2 regions of the Lysinibacillus sp. EB271-A1-10B genome follow, and region 1 is predicted to be linked to the other one. Evidence: riboswitches for the same ligand, from Rfam matches in the RefSeq annotation. Region 1 holds a riboswitch; the other holds the start of a gene.
What was found. Region 1 has a riboswitch for cobalamin ahead of AC3WSK_RS07865 (energy-coupling factor ABC transporter permease). Riboswitches for the same ligand answer to the same signal wherever they lie in the genome.

Region 1 (8,129 bases):
GCATACCAATAATTAAATCTGGTTTCGCTAAACCTTCTTTAATTAAACGAATTAATTCAAGCAATGCTGTCGGCGCATTACCAATTGCGTAAATACCACCTTCATGTAATTTAGCAGCCTTTTGCATAGAGATAATCGCACGTGTTGTGTTTTGTTTTTTCGCTTCAATTGAAACGTCTTCATCTGCAATATAGCAGTGTAAATCGCCACCATGCTTTTGGAAACGTTTTTTCCCTGAACCACTTTCAATCATTTGCACATCTGCAATGACATGGCGACCTGCAAGAATTGATTTAATACCTGCTTCAATCGCTCCCGGTGTAATAATAACGCTACGTCCTAATTCAAAGTCAGCAGAAGCGTGAATGATGCGGCGTACAATTTTCCACTCGTCTTCTGAGAAATTATGCTCGCCCATTTCCTCTGCAATAATTGAGAAACTGTAATCGTAAATTTTATCCGGGTCTACTGTTAATGGTTTGAAATCTGTTTTAAAGTCCATCTAAAATGCCTCCTAATGTGTGTTTTGTACAGCTTGCAATACATCTTCAAATGTAGAATATTGCTGTCCGTATTTGATATTTGGTCTTGCAATTAAAATCGTTTCAATGCCACATGCAAGGGCAGCGTCCAGCTTTTCATCCACCGAGCCAACCTTGCCGCTTTCTTTCGTAATCATCAATGTCACATCATATTGACGAAACAGTGCTTCGTTTAATTCCTTTGAAAACGGACCTTGTATGGCAACAATATCTCTTTGTGCCACACCGAGTGCTTCGCATTTTTCCATATTATCGAGTCGAGGAAGCATGCGCGCGATCACTCGCGTATTTTCTAAGCCATGTAATACCTTTGTAAAGGACGCTAGCGTTTTACTGCCCGTCGTTAGCATAATTACACCACGTTTTTCAGCTGCTAAGTGGGCAGCCTCCTCGTAATCTTTCACAATCGTAATAAGTGGATGTGCATAATGCTCGTGGGCACGTTCATAGCGAATATACGGTACATTTGCTTGCTCGGCTGCTGCCATCGCATTTTTTGAAGCTTCTTCAGCAAATGGATGAGAGGCATCTACAACTAAACGGTTTCCTTGCTCCGTAATAATCGTCGCCATTTCCTCAGCCGTTAATCGACCGACTAAATGTGGTAGGCCTACTTCTGCAAGGCTTGAGGCTGCTGAATCAGTAACGACCGTTGCTGTCACAGCGTAACCTGCTGACTGTAATTCAAGTGCTAGATTCCTTGCATCGCTCGTCCCCGCTAACATGAAGATCATTGCACTGGCTCCTCTTCATGGTGATGGTGCTCATGGTCATGGTGGTGATGATGATGCGCATGTCCATGTGCTGCCGCATAAGCACGATAGTTCTCTAAATCTTGCATACCTGTTGATGTACCATTCACAGCTTGTTCAATTCGCTCTAATAACACATTTTGTAAACGCTCATGATAGCCAAAATAGTTGGCAATTTGAATATCACAGTCAGGATATTTTTCGTTAAATTGCTTACACATCCCATTCATTCGTTCCATTAAGATACCCGTGAATAAAAAGTACGGTAGCATAATGATTTTTTTAGCACCAAGCTTCACACAGCGCTCAATTCCTTCTTCAACACGAGGATCTGTAACCCCCATAAATGCGCTTTCTACATATTGAACCGGGAGTTTCTCCCATAACAGGCGTGTAATTTTATAAAAATCACCATTTGCATATGGGTCACTGCCACCTCGTGCAATTAATAAAACCGCGGTATCTTTATGTTCTTCTTCAGCATTAAAGCCTATTTCTGCTAAACGATCTTCTAAAATCGCAAATATTTCTTCATGGATACCGATTGTTTGACCATATGTGAACGTAATATTTGGATAATGCTCACGCGCATGTTCGATTTCTGCTGGAATATGCATTTTTGAATGTCCAGCATGAAGAAGAATAATCGGAATAACATGCACCTCTGTAGCGCCCTTCTTCACACAGTTCGTAATACCTTCTTCAATGCTCGGCGAGGCAAACTCTAAAAAACATGTTTCTACTAAAAAATTCTCATCAATACGAGGTTTCATTTGCTCGATAAACGTGCGTACCTCTTCATTTCCTGCTTCTAAACGGCTCCCGTGGCCGACAAATAAAATTGCTTTCATCTCATTACCCCTCACTAGTCGCCGCATGGAGCTGGCTCAACTTTTATTTTTGAAGACATATCCTGATACGTAAAATGTAGGATCTTTTTCACACGCTTGAAGTATTTAAACAAACGTTCATTTGGATGTGCATTTGCTTTATATTCTTCGATAATGTCGGTAATAAGCGGTATTAGCTGTTCAGGCTCTAATCCTTCAACAACAGGCTGAGCCGCATGTGCTGTCCGACCAACCGGCTTGGCACCAATAAAAACATCGAATTTACTTTTACGATAAACAATGCCAATATCATCAAATACGGCTCGATAACACGCCATACCACAGCCATTAAAACCAATATTCAATGTTTTCGGTAACGACATACCACCAAGCTTTTCTTGAATCTCTTCCGCATATGGAATCGAATCAGTTTTTTCTCCATAACAGAAATCACAAGCCTTTAACGAAAGTACGTCACCAATTGGTGTTAGTAAAAAGCCTACTTCGCGAAGCTTTGCTGTAATCTCTCCTGGCTCGGACGTAGGAATTTTCAAATGAATTTGGTGGTCTGGTGTATACTCCATCGTTCCTTCCTCACCAACTACCTCAGCTAATGTCATCATTTGTTGAGGCGTAAAAAACTTATTGGCTACCCCAGGACTAACAGCTAATTCAAAAACCGATTCGATTTTTTGTTGAACGAGCTTAGGTGTTACTTTCACAGCGCTAGTTCCCTTCACCTTTGCCAGAGCTGCTGTTGCCATTTCAAGCGATGACTTTTTAGGCTTTGGTTGTGATGTTATAGCTAAACTGGGCTTTATACGATTGGCATTCGGATCTGTTGCAAAATCATTTCGCGCTGCCCCGGTTTCTTGATTCATTGCCCATGGTTCATTTTCTTCCTTCAGTCGTTGATGTGGTCGTAACGGCTGTTTTTCTTCTCCAAGTGTATATTTACGCTGATAACCACGTGGTGTAATCATTTTATTGTCATAGAAAAATGTTGATGAATTCCCGATAATAACGGTTGTTAACATGCCGATATCATGTTCAAGCATTTCTGCTAAAGTCGTCATCGTAATTTCCTGACGGTCACGATACGCGCTTTTCACAAGGCCAACCGGTGTATCGGGCGAACGATATTCTAATAAAATTCGTTGAGCCTCTACGATTTGTCTCGTACGACGTCCACTTTTTGGGTTATAAAGCGCAATAACAAAATCCGCCATTGCCGCTGCTTCTACCCGCTTAGCAATTAAATTCCAAGGTGTTAAGTGGTCACTCAAACTAATAGTACAAGCGTCGTGCATAATAGGAGCACCTAGTAAACTTGCACACGAATTAATAGCAGAAATACCTGGAACAATTTCTACTTCGATACCAGTGGCTTCCGTCCAGCCTAGCTCGATTAATACTTCATACACTAATCCTGCCATCCCATAAACACCGGCATCACCACTAGAAATAACCGATACGATACTTCCAGCCTCTGCTTGACGTACAGCTTCCTGTGCACGTGAAACTTCCTCTGTCATACCAGTACTAATAATCGACTTTGCACTAACTAAATCTTGAATAAGCTCAACATAGGTTTTATAACCAATAATCATATGACTTTGTTGTAGTGCCTCTACAGCACGAGTCGTAATATGTTTAAAGTCTCCAGGGCCAAAGCCAACTACGAAAATCTTACCTTTTTGCGCCATTTTGCTACCCCTCTTTCACCTTTTCAATACCTTTAATGGCTGTTGTTTGTGCTGTACGCTGTAAAGATCCTTCACGTAAAGTAAAGACATGCTCATTATGTAAAGATTCATGATTTAAATCTTGTACGAGTGCCTTCGCATGCTCTGTTGTCGGCACGCGGTACCAATTCCCTTGAGGATAAGCAATGACAACACAAGCATCTTTACACCTACCATTACAGCGAGTCCTTGTCGTATGTATTTCCTTATCAAGTTCCAGTACCTGTATTTCATCACGAATTGCCTGAGTAATGTCCTCAGCATCTTTTTTCATACAGCTACTACCATTGCATATAAAAAGATGTGTTTTCATCCCTTCTAAATTCCAAGTTGTCATAGTTTTTCTCCCCTCATTTACTTTTAGGAAAAAGAAAAACCTTTACTCTAGACGAAGAGTAAAGGTTTAGTAGAAGCCAAATAAAAACGAATATATACAGGTACTCGCTCTCGCTTCAACTTCTCCCTCCGAAAAGTTTGCATGCATTATCACATAAGCAGGTTTCCTGACTTAAGCTTCCTTTTACTTTCGCGCCTTCCTAGTTCTCACTAGTGGCATCCGCGATTTCATCAGCTATTACAGTAGCGGGGGCTGTATCGGATTCTCACCGATTTCCCTATTATCTTGAAAATATTCAAGCACTTATGGATGTTTTATATGAATTTATTTTTTTGTAAAATTAAAAACTGTTTCTATCATAGCTTATTTTTTTAAAATTTCAATATTTCTTTCTAAATTTGTGACATTTTCAGTAATTTTTTAATGAAAAATATGACATTCCTTTTCTATTTATCCGAATTTTCGACATAGACACTCAATTAAAAATTTTTTCTTAAAAAGTATAGCATATATATGGAAATTCATGTTACACTTTGTCGTGAAATCACAACTTCATCTTTTTTCGGTGCGAATTGTTCATCATTTCGCTTAAAAGGGAAGCCGGTTTAAGTCCGGCGCGGTCCCGCCACTGTACTAGGGAGTTTTATAGATAATGTCACTGTCCAAAGGATGGGAAGGCCTATAAAACGTTGAACTAAAGCCAGGAGACCTGCCGAAAAATATGTGATCGTTTGAACCTACGAGGATAGGTGTGCGGCTGAGCAAATTAGAATTTTATTTGCATTTTTAGCTATGCACTTTTCCACAATTGGAGAAGTGCTTTTTTGATTTCGTATCGCATACTATTCGAACTATTTTAATGTGAGGAGGAGAAATTTTTGAAATTCTCAGGTTGGAAGCTTAGTTATTTCTTATTGGCATTTTTATTCGTACCAGACCGTGCATTTGCGATGCACATTATGGAGGGCTTTTTGCCAATTGAATGGGCGATTTTTTGGTGGGTCTTATCGATTCCATTTATTATTTTAGGATTACGTTCTATTCGTAAAACTATTGATGAAAATCCTGAAATAAAAATGATTTTAGGCCTATCTGGTGCCTTTGCCTTTGTACTATCAGCTTTAAAAATCCCTTCTGTAACAGGTAGTTGTTCACATCCGACAGGGGTTGGTCTTGGGACAGTTCTTTTTGGACCATTAGCGATGAGCGTTATCGGAACAATCGTATTATTATTCCAATCTTTACTTTTAGCACATGGTGGGCTGACAACTTTAGGTGCTAATGCCTTTTCTATGGCAATTGCTGGTCCTATTATTGCTTATTATGTTTTTAAGGGTTCTCAAAAAATGGGATTATCATTTTCAGTAGCCGTCTTTTTAGCAGCAATGCTTGGTGACTTAGGTACATATATTGTCACTTCTGTACAATTAGCGCTTGCCTTCCCTTCTGAGGTCGGAGGCTTTATGACTTCATTCACAAAGTTTGCTAGTATTTTTGCGTTCACGCAAATTCCTCTTGCTGTTAGTGAAGGCATTTTAACAGTGATCGTTATGAATTTCTTGAAAAAATACAATGTGAGTGAATTAAAAGCTTTACGCGTTTTCTCGGCAAAGGAGGCTCACTAACATGAAAAAAAATTTACTGCTCTTAGCAATTGTTGTGTTGTTAGCAATCATTCCCCTCTTCATTCAAAAAGGCGCAGATTTTGAAGGTGCTGATGGTGAAGCGGAGGCAGCAATTGGTGAAATAGATGCTAACTACGAGCCTTGGTTTGAAAGCTTATGGGAGCCACCAAGTGGTGAAATAGAAAGCTTATTATTCGCACTACAAGCTGCTATTGGAGCCGGATTTATTGGCTATTTCATCGGCTTAATGCGTGGTAAACATAAAGAGGGATAAGTGATGTTACTCATTGATAAGTATGCTTATATGAATAAACTAGCGTCTGTTCATCCGCTGGAAAAAATGACGTTATCCCTAGGATTGCTTTTATTGTCGCTTATCATGAGAGATGAACGAATTTCACTCATTACATTTATTGTGATGAGTGATTTTATCATTTTAGGTGCAAAAATCCCAGCTAAATATTACGCAAAATTACTATTGCTACCCGGATTTTTTTTACTTTCGAGTCTAGCATCCATTTTAATTTCTATAGCGCCAGCAACAAGCACACTACCTCCAACTATTTGGTCATTTTCTTTTCATCATTGGACAATATTTGTTGGCAGTACGAGCTTAGTGACAGCGCAACAGCTTTTTTTCATCGTCCTTGGCAGTATAAGCTGTTTGTATTTTTTAATTCTTACGACATCAGTCCAATCTATTTGTTATGTCCTGCGACAATGGCGACTGCCCACTCTATTCATAGAGCTAGTAGAACTAACGTATCGTTTTATTTTTATCTTTTTAGATAGTATGCAAAAAATTCATCTTGCTCAGCAGGCTCGTCTAGGGTACAGCTCCCCTATACAGTGGCTTCGCTCGGTCTCCATGCTGATTGCCGCTTTATTTGTCGAGATGTTCCAACGTAGTCTTGAACTAAACAATGCGATGGAAGCACGTGGTGGCGAGACGGTCTATTGGCAGGAGGAGATTACCTATAACATGAAAAATTGGCTAGGTATTGTTGCAATTTTTATACTCCTCATCATTTATGGAGGTTTTTTCTCATGACAGATTTGTACTTTGAATTAACACATTTATCCTACACTTATGTAGACGGAACTCATGCTTTAACAGACATTACACTCCAAATTCCAAAAGGGAAAAAAATAGCTTTACTTGGTCATAATGGAGCTGGAAAATCAACTTTATTCCAGCATTTAAATGGAATTTTGAAGCCTACAGCTGGAAGTATATCCTTTCAAGGCAAAGCACTTAACTATAGTAGAAAAGCATTAAAAGAATTACGTCAACAGGTTGGTATTGTTTTTCAGGATGCAGACAACCAGCTTTTTTCTGGCACTGTTAAACAAGATATTGCATTTGGACCTCTGAATCTTGGCTGGACAACTGAAATAATTGAAGAAAAAATTGCATGGGCTATCGCTCAAACCGAAGTTGAAGCATTGCTCGATAAACCGATTCATTTTTTAAGTGTTGGACAGAAAAAACGTGTCGCAATGGCAGGAGTACTTGCAATGGAACCTTCTGTTTTATTATTAGATGAACCGACCGCTGGACTAGATAATTATTATAGTGCACAAGTTTTACAATATTTAGCTACGTTAGAAAACGGTGAACGAACCATTTTACTAGCAACTCATGATATCCCGTTAGCCTATGAATGGGCAGATCAAATAGTCGTCATGGAAGCTGGGAGAATTATTTATAATGGCGATCCAGTTGAACTGTTCTTTCAAGCAGATTTGCTTGAAAGAGCCCATCTTGAACGTCCATGGGTCTTCGAAACGGCCATTGCTTTACAAAACAAAAAACTATTTGAGAAAAGCATCAAAATGCCTCGTTCTAAGGAAGATTTACACAAACTTATAGAGCAGCTTTAAAGTAATTTTTCCATAGTTTTATTTTTCTCACTATGGCTAATACACTCTTCTACTCAAATAAAACAGATCGAGTAGAAATGGTAGCCGTTATCTGGAAAGGATATGATTTTTCTTTAGTAATCCTAGGGAGATTCCATCAACTTCCTACAAATCTTTACGATGAGTAAAATATAATGGTAAAATATAGATTGGTAACTTTGAAAAATATATCCTCAATTATGAAACTTTTCTATTACTTATTCGTAATAGTATAGATGTCACAAATAATTAACGACCCAAGGAGGGAAAACAGTTGAAAAACTGGACGAAAAAATCAGTTGCTCTAGTAGCATCTGCCGCACTAATGGTTCCTGCTGCTTCTGCCTTTGCTGAAGCTCCACAAAAAACAGCAAAGAACCAAGATGTAGTGAAAGT
Region 2 (8,129 bases), on a different contig from region 1:
TTCAATTCTTTAATACTGTGAATAAGCCTTTTGAAATAAACTTTTTCGTTGAAACTTTATTTTATAACTATGTAAATAGTGTATCTTGAGGATTTTATCACTATTAATTAGAGTGACAGGCCAGAAGATATATACTATATACAGTGGTTGATCTTCGTTACGACTGGGCGACTCCTTGGGGCTCATCGGACGCCCCCAGGAAGCTCTGCTCTGTGCGAAAGCGAAGCGGGCAGCAACAAATGTTTTAACTGTGCGAAAGCGAAGCGTCAGCAACAAAGCGCCCGGTCGGAACGGAAATCAACCCCTCGCTTTGCCAAAAACCATAATTACAACCTTAATTTTTTTGACATAATAGGCTTTGATATATCAATCACTTTATGTAGTTTCTAAAGCTTCCTTCGTGAATTGCTCTGGGATATACGTTAAATATGGCTTACCTGTCAGTGAATGTGTTTGAATATCGGCATAAACCCCAAATACATCTTGTAATAATGCCGGTGTAAGTACTTCTTCTGGCGTGCCAAAACAAACAATTCGACCTTGCTGTAAAACATAAATTTGATCGCAATACATAGCCGCAATGTTTAAATCGTGGATTGCAGCAACAACTGTTAATTGTAAGGTTTGGATTAGATCCATAAGCTGCAATTGATGCTGAATATCTAGATGATTTGTTGGCTCATCTAAAATAAGCACTTGTGCTTGCTGAGCAAGGGCACGTGCAACCATCACACGCTTTTTTTCGCCACCTGAAAGAGAGCTATAGCTACGTTTCTCTAAATGAACGATACCCGTTTGCTTCAGTGCATCCTTTACGATTTGAAAATCTTGCTCTTGATCAAGCTCCAATAGTTTTTTATGGGGTGTTCTTCCCATACTCACTAAATCATGCACTGTAAAATCGAATAAGACCGGTGTTTCTTGACTCACAACTGCTAGATTTTTAGCTATATTTTTACTCGATTGCTTTAGAATATCTTGTTCATTTAATAACACTGTTCCACTTTCTGGTTTTAACAAACGATACATATTCTTTAATAGCGTTGACTTCCCACTACCATTAGGACCGATCAACCCAACAAATTGCTTGTCCTTTATTTGAACATTTACTTCATGTAATATGCGTTCATCAGAAATGGAGAATGATATTTGTTTCGCTTCTAATGTCATATATTTTTAATCTCCTTCACCGAAAGAATAATTGTTACGACGTAGCAGCCAAATGAAAAATGGACCTCCGCAAAAAGCCGTGATAATTCCTATCGGCATTTCCTCAGGGGCAATTAATATTCGAGCAAGTGCATCAGCCCAAACTAAGAAGATCCCCCCTAATAATGCGCTAATCGGTATGACATACTTATGATTTGAACCTACAATTAGCCGTACAATATGTGGAATGATTAAACCAACAAACCCAATTGAGCCACTTACAGCAACCAGCACACCCGTTAATAATGATACTAATAAAATAAGCTGTATTCGAAATTGTTGTAAGTTAACCCCTAATGTAACTGCTGCTTCTTCTCCAAGAAGTAATAAATTTAAGCTGCGATAGTTGAGCCATAACAAGGCAAATACTACAATAAAAATGACTGCAGGAATTACAAGAATACTCCATTTCGCACCTGCTAGGCTTCCTAGCATCCAAAACATGACTGCCTTCATTCCCCCCTCTTGCTTCGACAGCATTAAGATAAAATTTGAAATAGCAGATAAAATAAATGACACCGCCATCCCTGAAAGTAAAAGTCGAAAGACGGACACTCTACCGCCAACATGTGATAAGAAGAAAACTAACCCCATTGCTGTGAGAGAGCCTAAAAAAGCTGATACGGACAGAGCATAAACGCCCAGAAATGAAAAGGCACCTAAAATGATGACAGCCGTGGCACCAACCGTCGCTCCAGAAGAAATCCCTAAAATATATGGTTCTGCAATTGAATTACGAACGAGTGCCTGAATAGCTGCTCCTGCAATTGCCAAGCCTGCTCCGACGATAGCAGCGAGTAATACACGCGGAGCCCTTATTTGCCAAATGATAATTTCCTGTGAGCGACTCCAATCTTGTACGATTGAGCTTTGTATAATAGGGATTTTAGAAAGGATAACCTTCCATACATAAAGTGGTGTAACGGAAACCGATCCAACCATAATTGCAATTGTCATTGAAATTATAAGTACTAGAAAAAGGGTCATTGAAAGTAACATAAATTTTCTATTCATCTGTTTATTAACTCCTAATCATTAAACATCAATTTCACCAAGCCGTAATTGTAGCTGATGCTTCGCTAACATTAGCAGAACGAAGATAAATGAAAGAAAAAAGGGTATTCCATACACATGCGCATGGAAATACCCTAGAATCAATTAAACCTCGGCATAATCGCGTCTTTCAGCGTGTGTTTGGACACCCGCTTAAAGAAGTTAAACATAGTTAGATTATCTTCTACTATTGTCCGTAATCGCTTTCATCCTCGTGGGCATTACAGGAATTATAACTAAATGGCAGGTCTCCTGACTTCGAATCAATGCACCTATGATTGCCTTCCCATCCTAGAACAGTGGCTAAGTCATCATAGAACTCCTCGTTACAGTTGCGGGACAGTGTCGGATTTGCACCGACTTCCCTTTTAAGTGACACTTTGTAAAAGATGTCACACCATTAGCATCGAATAATTTAAAATTATGACAATTCTATCATATATTTCAATAGTTAGTCTATACTATCAATCATTTATCAAGTTAAAAAACACCTTTACGTTAACCGGAAATAACAATCAAGTTGACACAAAAACTTTATTTTTTTACACTATTATTATCAACTTTACTTTTTAGGGGTGAAATAATGACAACCGTTGTGGAACATACACATCAAAAATTAAGAACAGTAGATATTGCATACATTGGACTATTTTCAACATTAATGATGATAGGAGCTAATATTACGTCCATTGTACCTTTCATGGTTGTAGGCGGCGTACCGATCACATTGCAAACATTTTTCGCTATTTTAGCGGGACTTATTCTCGGTAGTAGAAAAGGGGCTCTCGCTTGTACTGTTTATATGTGCATCGGTTTAGCAGGCGCACCTGTATTTGCACGATTCAGCGGTGGCTTTGGACAAATTTTAAGTCCTACATTTGGTTTCATTGTCTCTTTTATATTAGCTGCATTTGTCGCAGGGCTTATTGTAGAACGCAGTGGAACGAAGAAAAGCTATATAGTTGCTGCATTAGTTGCAACTGCTATTAATTATTTACTAGGGACAAATTGGATGTACTTTGCCTATAAGCTATTGGCTAGTGCGCCTGATGCTTTCACTTATAAAATAGCATGGCTTTGGATGATGCCTCCTTTGCCAAAGGATATTATTTTAGCTATATTCGCGGGTATTTTTGCATACCGTCTTCAAAAGGTATTAAAAATAATTCCAATTAAATAAAGAGATAAAAAAACTGTCCAAAAGTATATAACATACTTAATTGGACAGTTTTTGGTTCATCACCAAAAGTTGTAAATGACTTTTGTTAAAACGTTTATAGTTGATTGTAGTGTAGACTGGGCGACTCCTCGGGGATCAGCGATAGGGGAACGAAAGCTAAAAGCATCACATCCTGTGATAACGCTTTCGTGACCAACATCGTGTTGGCCCGAGACCCTGCAGCGAAGCGAAGCGGCTCATCGAACGCCCCCAGGAAGCTTTACTCTGTGCGAAAGCAGCGTCAGCAACAAAGCGCCCAGTCGGAACGGAAATCATCCACACGTTTCGGTGCTGATTCCAGTTTTTTATTTTTAAACGTATGTTTTCATCCAGTTTAAGAAGTTAGCAATAACTACATCTAGGAATTTAATAGTACCCTCATCTGTTAAATTGCCTTCAGCATCAAATTTAGTGTGTACTGCGCCGATATAAACATCATTACCACTAAGCAATGGTGAATTTACTCCAGGTGAGAATAAAATATCTCTTAAGTGTAATTGTGCTTTAACAGTACCTAAATTACCCATTGATGCGCCCATCATGAATGATGGCTTGCCAATCATTACTTTATCAACGCGAGATAACCAATCGATGGCGTTAACCATAACACCTGGCACTGTACCATTATATTCTGGAGTCAGCCAAAGAACGGCATCCGCCTCTTTTACTTTTGCTTTAAAATCTAATACTGTTTGCGGTGCTTCATTTTCGATATCTTGGTTATACATTGGTAGGTCATTTAAGCTTAATACTTCAAGATCTAATTTCTCCGCATAACGCTTTTGAATAAATTTCGCTAACTGCAGATTATAAGATTCTTTACGGATACTACCTACGATTGCTACTACTTTCACAATATTTCCTCCTAAATGTGCATTACTTTATTATTTGGATCATCACCAAAACGTGTGGTTGATTTCCGTTCCGGCTGGGCGCTTTCCTGGGGGCGTCCGATGAGCCGCTTCACTCGCGATGCTCGCTCCAGGGTCTCATCTGTGACGCTAATCCCCAAGAAGTCGCCCAGCCTCCACTCCAATCAACTTATTTACATAGTATACGCTTTAACAAAAGTAACCCACAACTGGCCACAAACCTACCATTTGTGAAACTCCCTATTTTATACAGCTTCTTTTAATAATAGGTTGCAAATTCTTCAACTGGTTTACGATAACCACGCAAGCGACGACTACTTTCTTTTTCCTTACCAATTGTAATCATTAGCGCAATTTCTTGTGTTTCCGGAACATTAAAAAGGGCTCTCATTTGTTGCTGATCAAAGCCAATCATTGGACATGTATCCCATCCACGATTTTTGGCTGCCAACATAAATAACATAGCTGAAAGTGAAGCGTTACGAATGGCTTCCGCTTTCTTAAACTCCTCGCCGCGCTCTTCATAAAATTTTGTATTTTCTTCGACAAGATTTTCTAACTCACAAGCATTAATAATGCCTAAGTCTACCATCCCTTGACTAAGGTTAGCAGTATTTTTATAGGCTTCTTTATCTCCTAAAACAAGTATAACCGCTGAGGCTGAGTGCACTTTATACTGCCCATATGCCGCTTCTCTTACTTTTTCTTTTTTTTCTTCATCTAAAACAACGATGTAATTAGTATGCTGTAAATTAAAGGCAGATGGAGCAAGTTTGACATCCTCCAAAATGGGACGTATATCTTCTTCGCTCATTTTAATGCCCTCTATAAAATTATTCACAGAACGACGCTTATCTATTACCTTTGCAAATTCCATCCAATTGACCTCCAATCATTTTCTTTCAAAAATATGTAATTTCCATTCAGCGAGGCTTGTGTTTCTCTACTGAATGGAATTAAAAATATTACTCTTATTCTTTATCGAACGTAATCGTACTTCTTACAGTGTCTATAGGACGAACAAGCTCTTCAATTTGTGCACGCTTTGGCTCTAAAAACGGTGGCAACGATAACTTTTCACCTAATGTTTCATAAGGCTCATCCCCCATAAATCCTGGACCATCAGTAGCTAGCTCAAATAAAATTTGTGGTGCAACTCGCGCATAAAGTGATTCAAAGAAGTGACGGTCTACATAACCCGAAGTATTGAAGCCAAAGCTTTCAAATCGTTCAGTCCATTCATCTAATACAGCGCGATCATCTACGCGGAATGCAGCATGATGTACTGTACCGAAGCCTTGACGAGCTACTGGTAAAACTGCGTTAAACTCTACAACGATTTGTGCACCGTTTCCGCCTTCACCAACCTCAAATAAATGGAAATCCTCTTCCTCTGCAATTTCTGTAAAGAGCATCACTTTTTCTAGCATTTCTTTGAAATATTTAAAATTAGCAACTCTTATAAAAACCGGACCTAAGCCTGTAATTGCATACTCAAGAGGAATCGGTCCATCTTGCCATGGAGTACCTGATGCAACGCCTGTATTGTTTTCATCAGAAATAAGTTGATATTGCTGATCATCAAAATCTACGAATGATAAAGTTTTCTTGCCAAATTGCTCTTGTATACCTGTATGTTTAACATTTAATCGATCAAAACGTTTTACCCAATAGTCCAATGCCGCATCTGTAGGCACGCGGAATGAAGTTTTGGAAATTTCATTAGTTCCATGCACACCTTTTGGGATGTTTGGGAAATCGAAAAATGTCATATCAGTACCAGCACTACCTTTATCATCTGCAAAGAATAAATGATATGTTTGGATATCATCCTGATTTACTGTTTTTTTCACTAATCGCATCCCTAATACATAAGTAAAGAATTTATAATTCTCTTCCGCACTACTTGTAATAGCTGTAACGTGGTGAATTCCTTTTAAATGATTCATTTTATGTTCCTCCTATTTATCTCGAATTCGAGATATATACGTAAAATTTTTTATTTTTCAACTGCGTTTAAACCAACCTTTTTTAAAGACAGGATCATTGTGTCCATCTCCTGTTGATCTAATACTTCAAAAATCTCATTAATTTTTTGTTCATGCTTTGGAAATATTTCTTCCATCAACGTTTGTCCTTCATATGTTAATAAAACATATGTGACACGACGATCCTTTGGGCAAGCTCGTCGATACACAAAACTTTTTTGTTCGAGCTTATCAATAACATACGTAATACTACTGCTTGCAATTAAAATTTTCTTTCCAATCACTTGAATTGGTTGCTCACCATGGTGATATAAAAACTCAAGTACTGAAAATTCGGTTTGATTTAAATCGTATTGAAGTAAATCTCTCTTTGTTGCATCCTGAATCGTTTGATACGCCCGGAACAAGACCGTAAAAGCTTTTAAATTACGATTGTTTTCCTTCATACGACTCCCTCTTCTCATTTACTTCGAATTAATTTATCTTTAATTCGAGATAATAATAACATATAAAATTATTAACGGCAATCCTTTTGTTTTACTGTAATCATCAATTATGCCTCGTCATATTTGTAACTGCCGTTTCGCTTTCGGTACAGAAAACAACTGCTGAAAGAAGTTAAAAAGGGCATCCCCTAAAATAGGAGATGCCCCTTCATATATCGATTACTGATTAATAGTAGTAATGGCGGCCGTTGTCTTCCTCATTAATAGCCTTTGCTAGACGAACTGTAGAAATCGCCAAATCTGCATACGTCACTTTCCCAGTAGCATTGAATTTATTTTGCTGTCCATCAATTAGACCCATCGCACTTGCTAAAGCAATATAACCTGCGTATTCCTGTTTAATTGAGCTTGCATCAGCGAAGTTTAATTTGTAAATGTCACTATGCTTAGCAGCACTCTCTAAATTTAATATACGTACTAACCATTCTGCAAGCTCTTGACGAGTCAATTCTTTATCTACTGCAAATTGATCCGCAGGTTGTATAATATTCATGCCTACAGCTTGTTCAACGACTCCATATAATGGATGCTTTTTGTCAATGTTATTAAAGGATTGCTTCTCGTCACCTCTTCCATAAGGACCAAAATCATAATATCCGTATGTTAATGATTTAACTAAAATTTTCAAAGCTTCGCCCTTGTTTACAGCTGTATCAGCGTTAAAGTTCGCTGGGTCTTTAACTTCTAATACATTTTGTTGTAGTAAATAATTTAATTCTCCTCCAGCTGTTGGATGTGAAATAGCTGGTTTTTCTTTGGCATCATCAACATCTTGAAGCCATTTACCAGTTGTTGCATCAATACTATTGAATAAGCTTCCATCATAAACTGGAGAGTATACTAAATCATAGTGATGTTTATCCTCTCCATCCTGTTTTGCATACTGAAGCTCCAAGCCTAGCCCCTTATTGAACGTTTCTTTTGCTTTATCAGCAGGAATAGCTTTATTCACAGCTGGCCAATTATCAATCTTGTGATTACTAATATTTAATGAACTTAATTTCCCATCTGCACTAATACCTACAGAAATTTCATCCCCTACTACAGCAATACCATTGACAATACGTGGGAAGGAGAAGTAATAACGTTTACTATCTTTATCATATATTGTTTCTTCTATTGGTTTTGAATAGTTATGAAGATAGGACGGAGCCCACTCTTTTAAGTAGTCTATCGCTTTTGCTAAAGCAGCTTCTTTTGCGATCGGTTCAACTTTCTGATCTGTCTCCATGAAATCTCTACGTATATCCCAGTAGTCTGTAATCTCACCCGTTGCCTTGTT

Region 2: linked by a shared signal. The riboswitch ahead of AC3WSK_RS22005 (FecCD family ABC transporter permease) and the one ahead of AC3WSK_RS07865 (energy-coupling factor ABC transporter permease) in region 1 are both predicted to bind cobalamin.

The regions. Positions count from the first base shown of each region.
Region 1 is NZ_JBYTDL010000004.1:101,799-109,927, forward strand. Features, by position in the region: gene AC3WSK_RS07840 (precorrin-8X methylmutase) at 1-502, opposite strand, end outside; gene cobK (precorrin-6A reductase) at 515-1,276, opposite strand; gene AC3WSK_RS07850 (sirohydrochlorin chelatase) at 1,273-2,145, opposite strand; gene cobJ (precorrin-3B C(17)-methyltransferase) at 2,160-3,830, opposite strand; gene AC3WSK_RS07860 ((2Fe-2S) ferredoxin domain-containing protein) at 3,835-4,206, opposite strand; cobalamin riboswitch at 4,346-4,528, opposite strand; cobalamin riboswitch at 4,753-4,937, shown strand; gene AC3WSK_RS07865 (energy-coupling factor ABC transporter permease) at 5,085-5,831, shown strand; gene AC3WSK_RS07870 (energy-coupling factor ABC transporter substrate-binding protein) at 5,833-6,105, shown strand; gene cbiQ (cobalt ECF transporter T component CbiQ) at 6,109-6,882, shown strand; gene AC3WSK_RS07880 (energy-coupling factor ABC transporter ATP-binding protein) at 6,879-7,715, shown strand; gene AC3WSK_RS07885 (S8 family peptidase) at 8,008-8,129, shown strand, end outside.
Region 2 is NZ_JBYTDL010000024.1:21,049-29,177, reverse strand. Features, by position in the region: gene AC3WSK_RS22010 (heme ABC transporter ATP-binding protein) at 376-1,170, opposite strand; gene AC3WSK_RS22005 (FecCD family ABC transporter permease) at 1,177-2,223, opposite strand; cobalamin riboswitch at 2,488-2,679, opposite strand; gene AC3WSK_RS22000 (biotin transporter BioY) at 2,846-3,442, shown strand; gene AC3WSK_RS21995 (NADPH-dependent FMN reductase) at 3,793-4,335, opposite strand; gene AC3WSK_RS21990 (nitroreductase family protein) at 4,613-5,230, opposite strand; gene AC3WSK_RS21985 (ring-cleaving dioxygenase) at 5,325-6,302, opposite strand; gene AC3WSK_RS21980 (MarR family winged helix-turn-helix transcriptional regulator) at 6,353-6,787, opposite strand; gene AC3WSK_RS21975 (YcdB/YcdC domain-containing protein) at 7,014-8,129, opposite strand, start outside.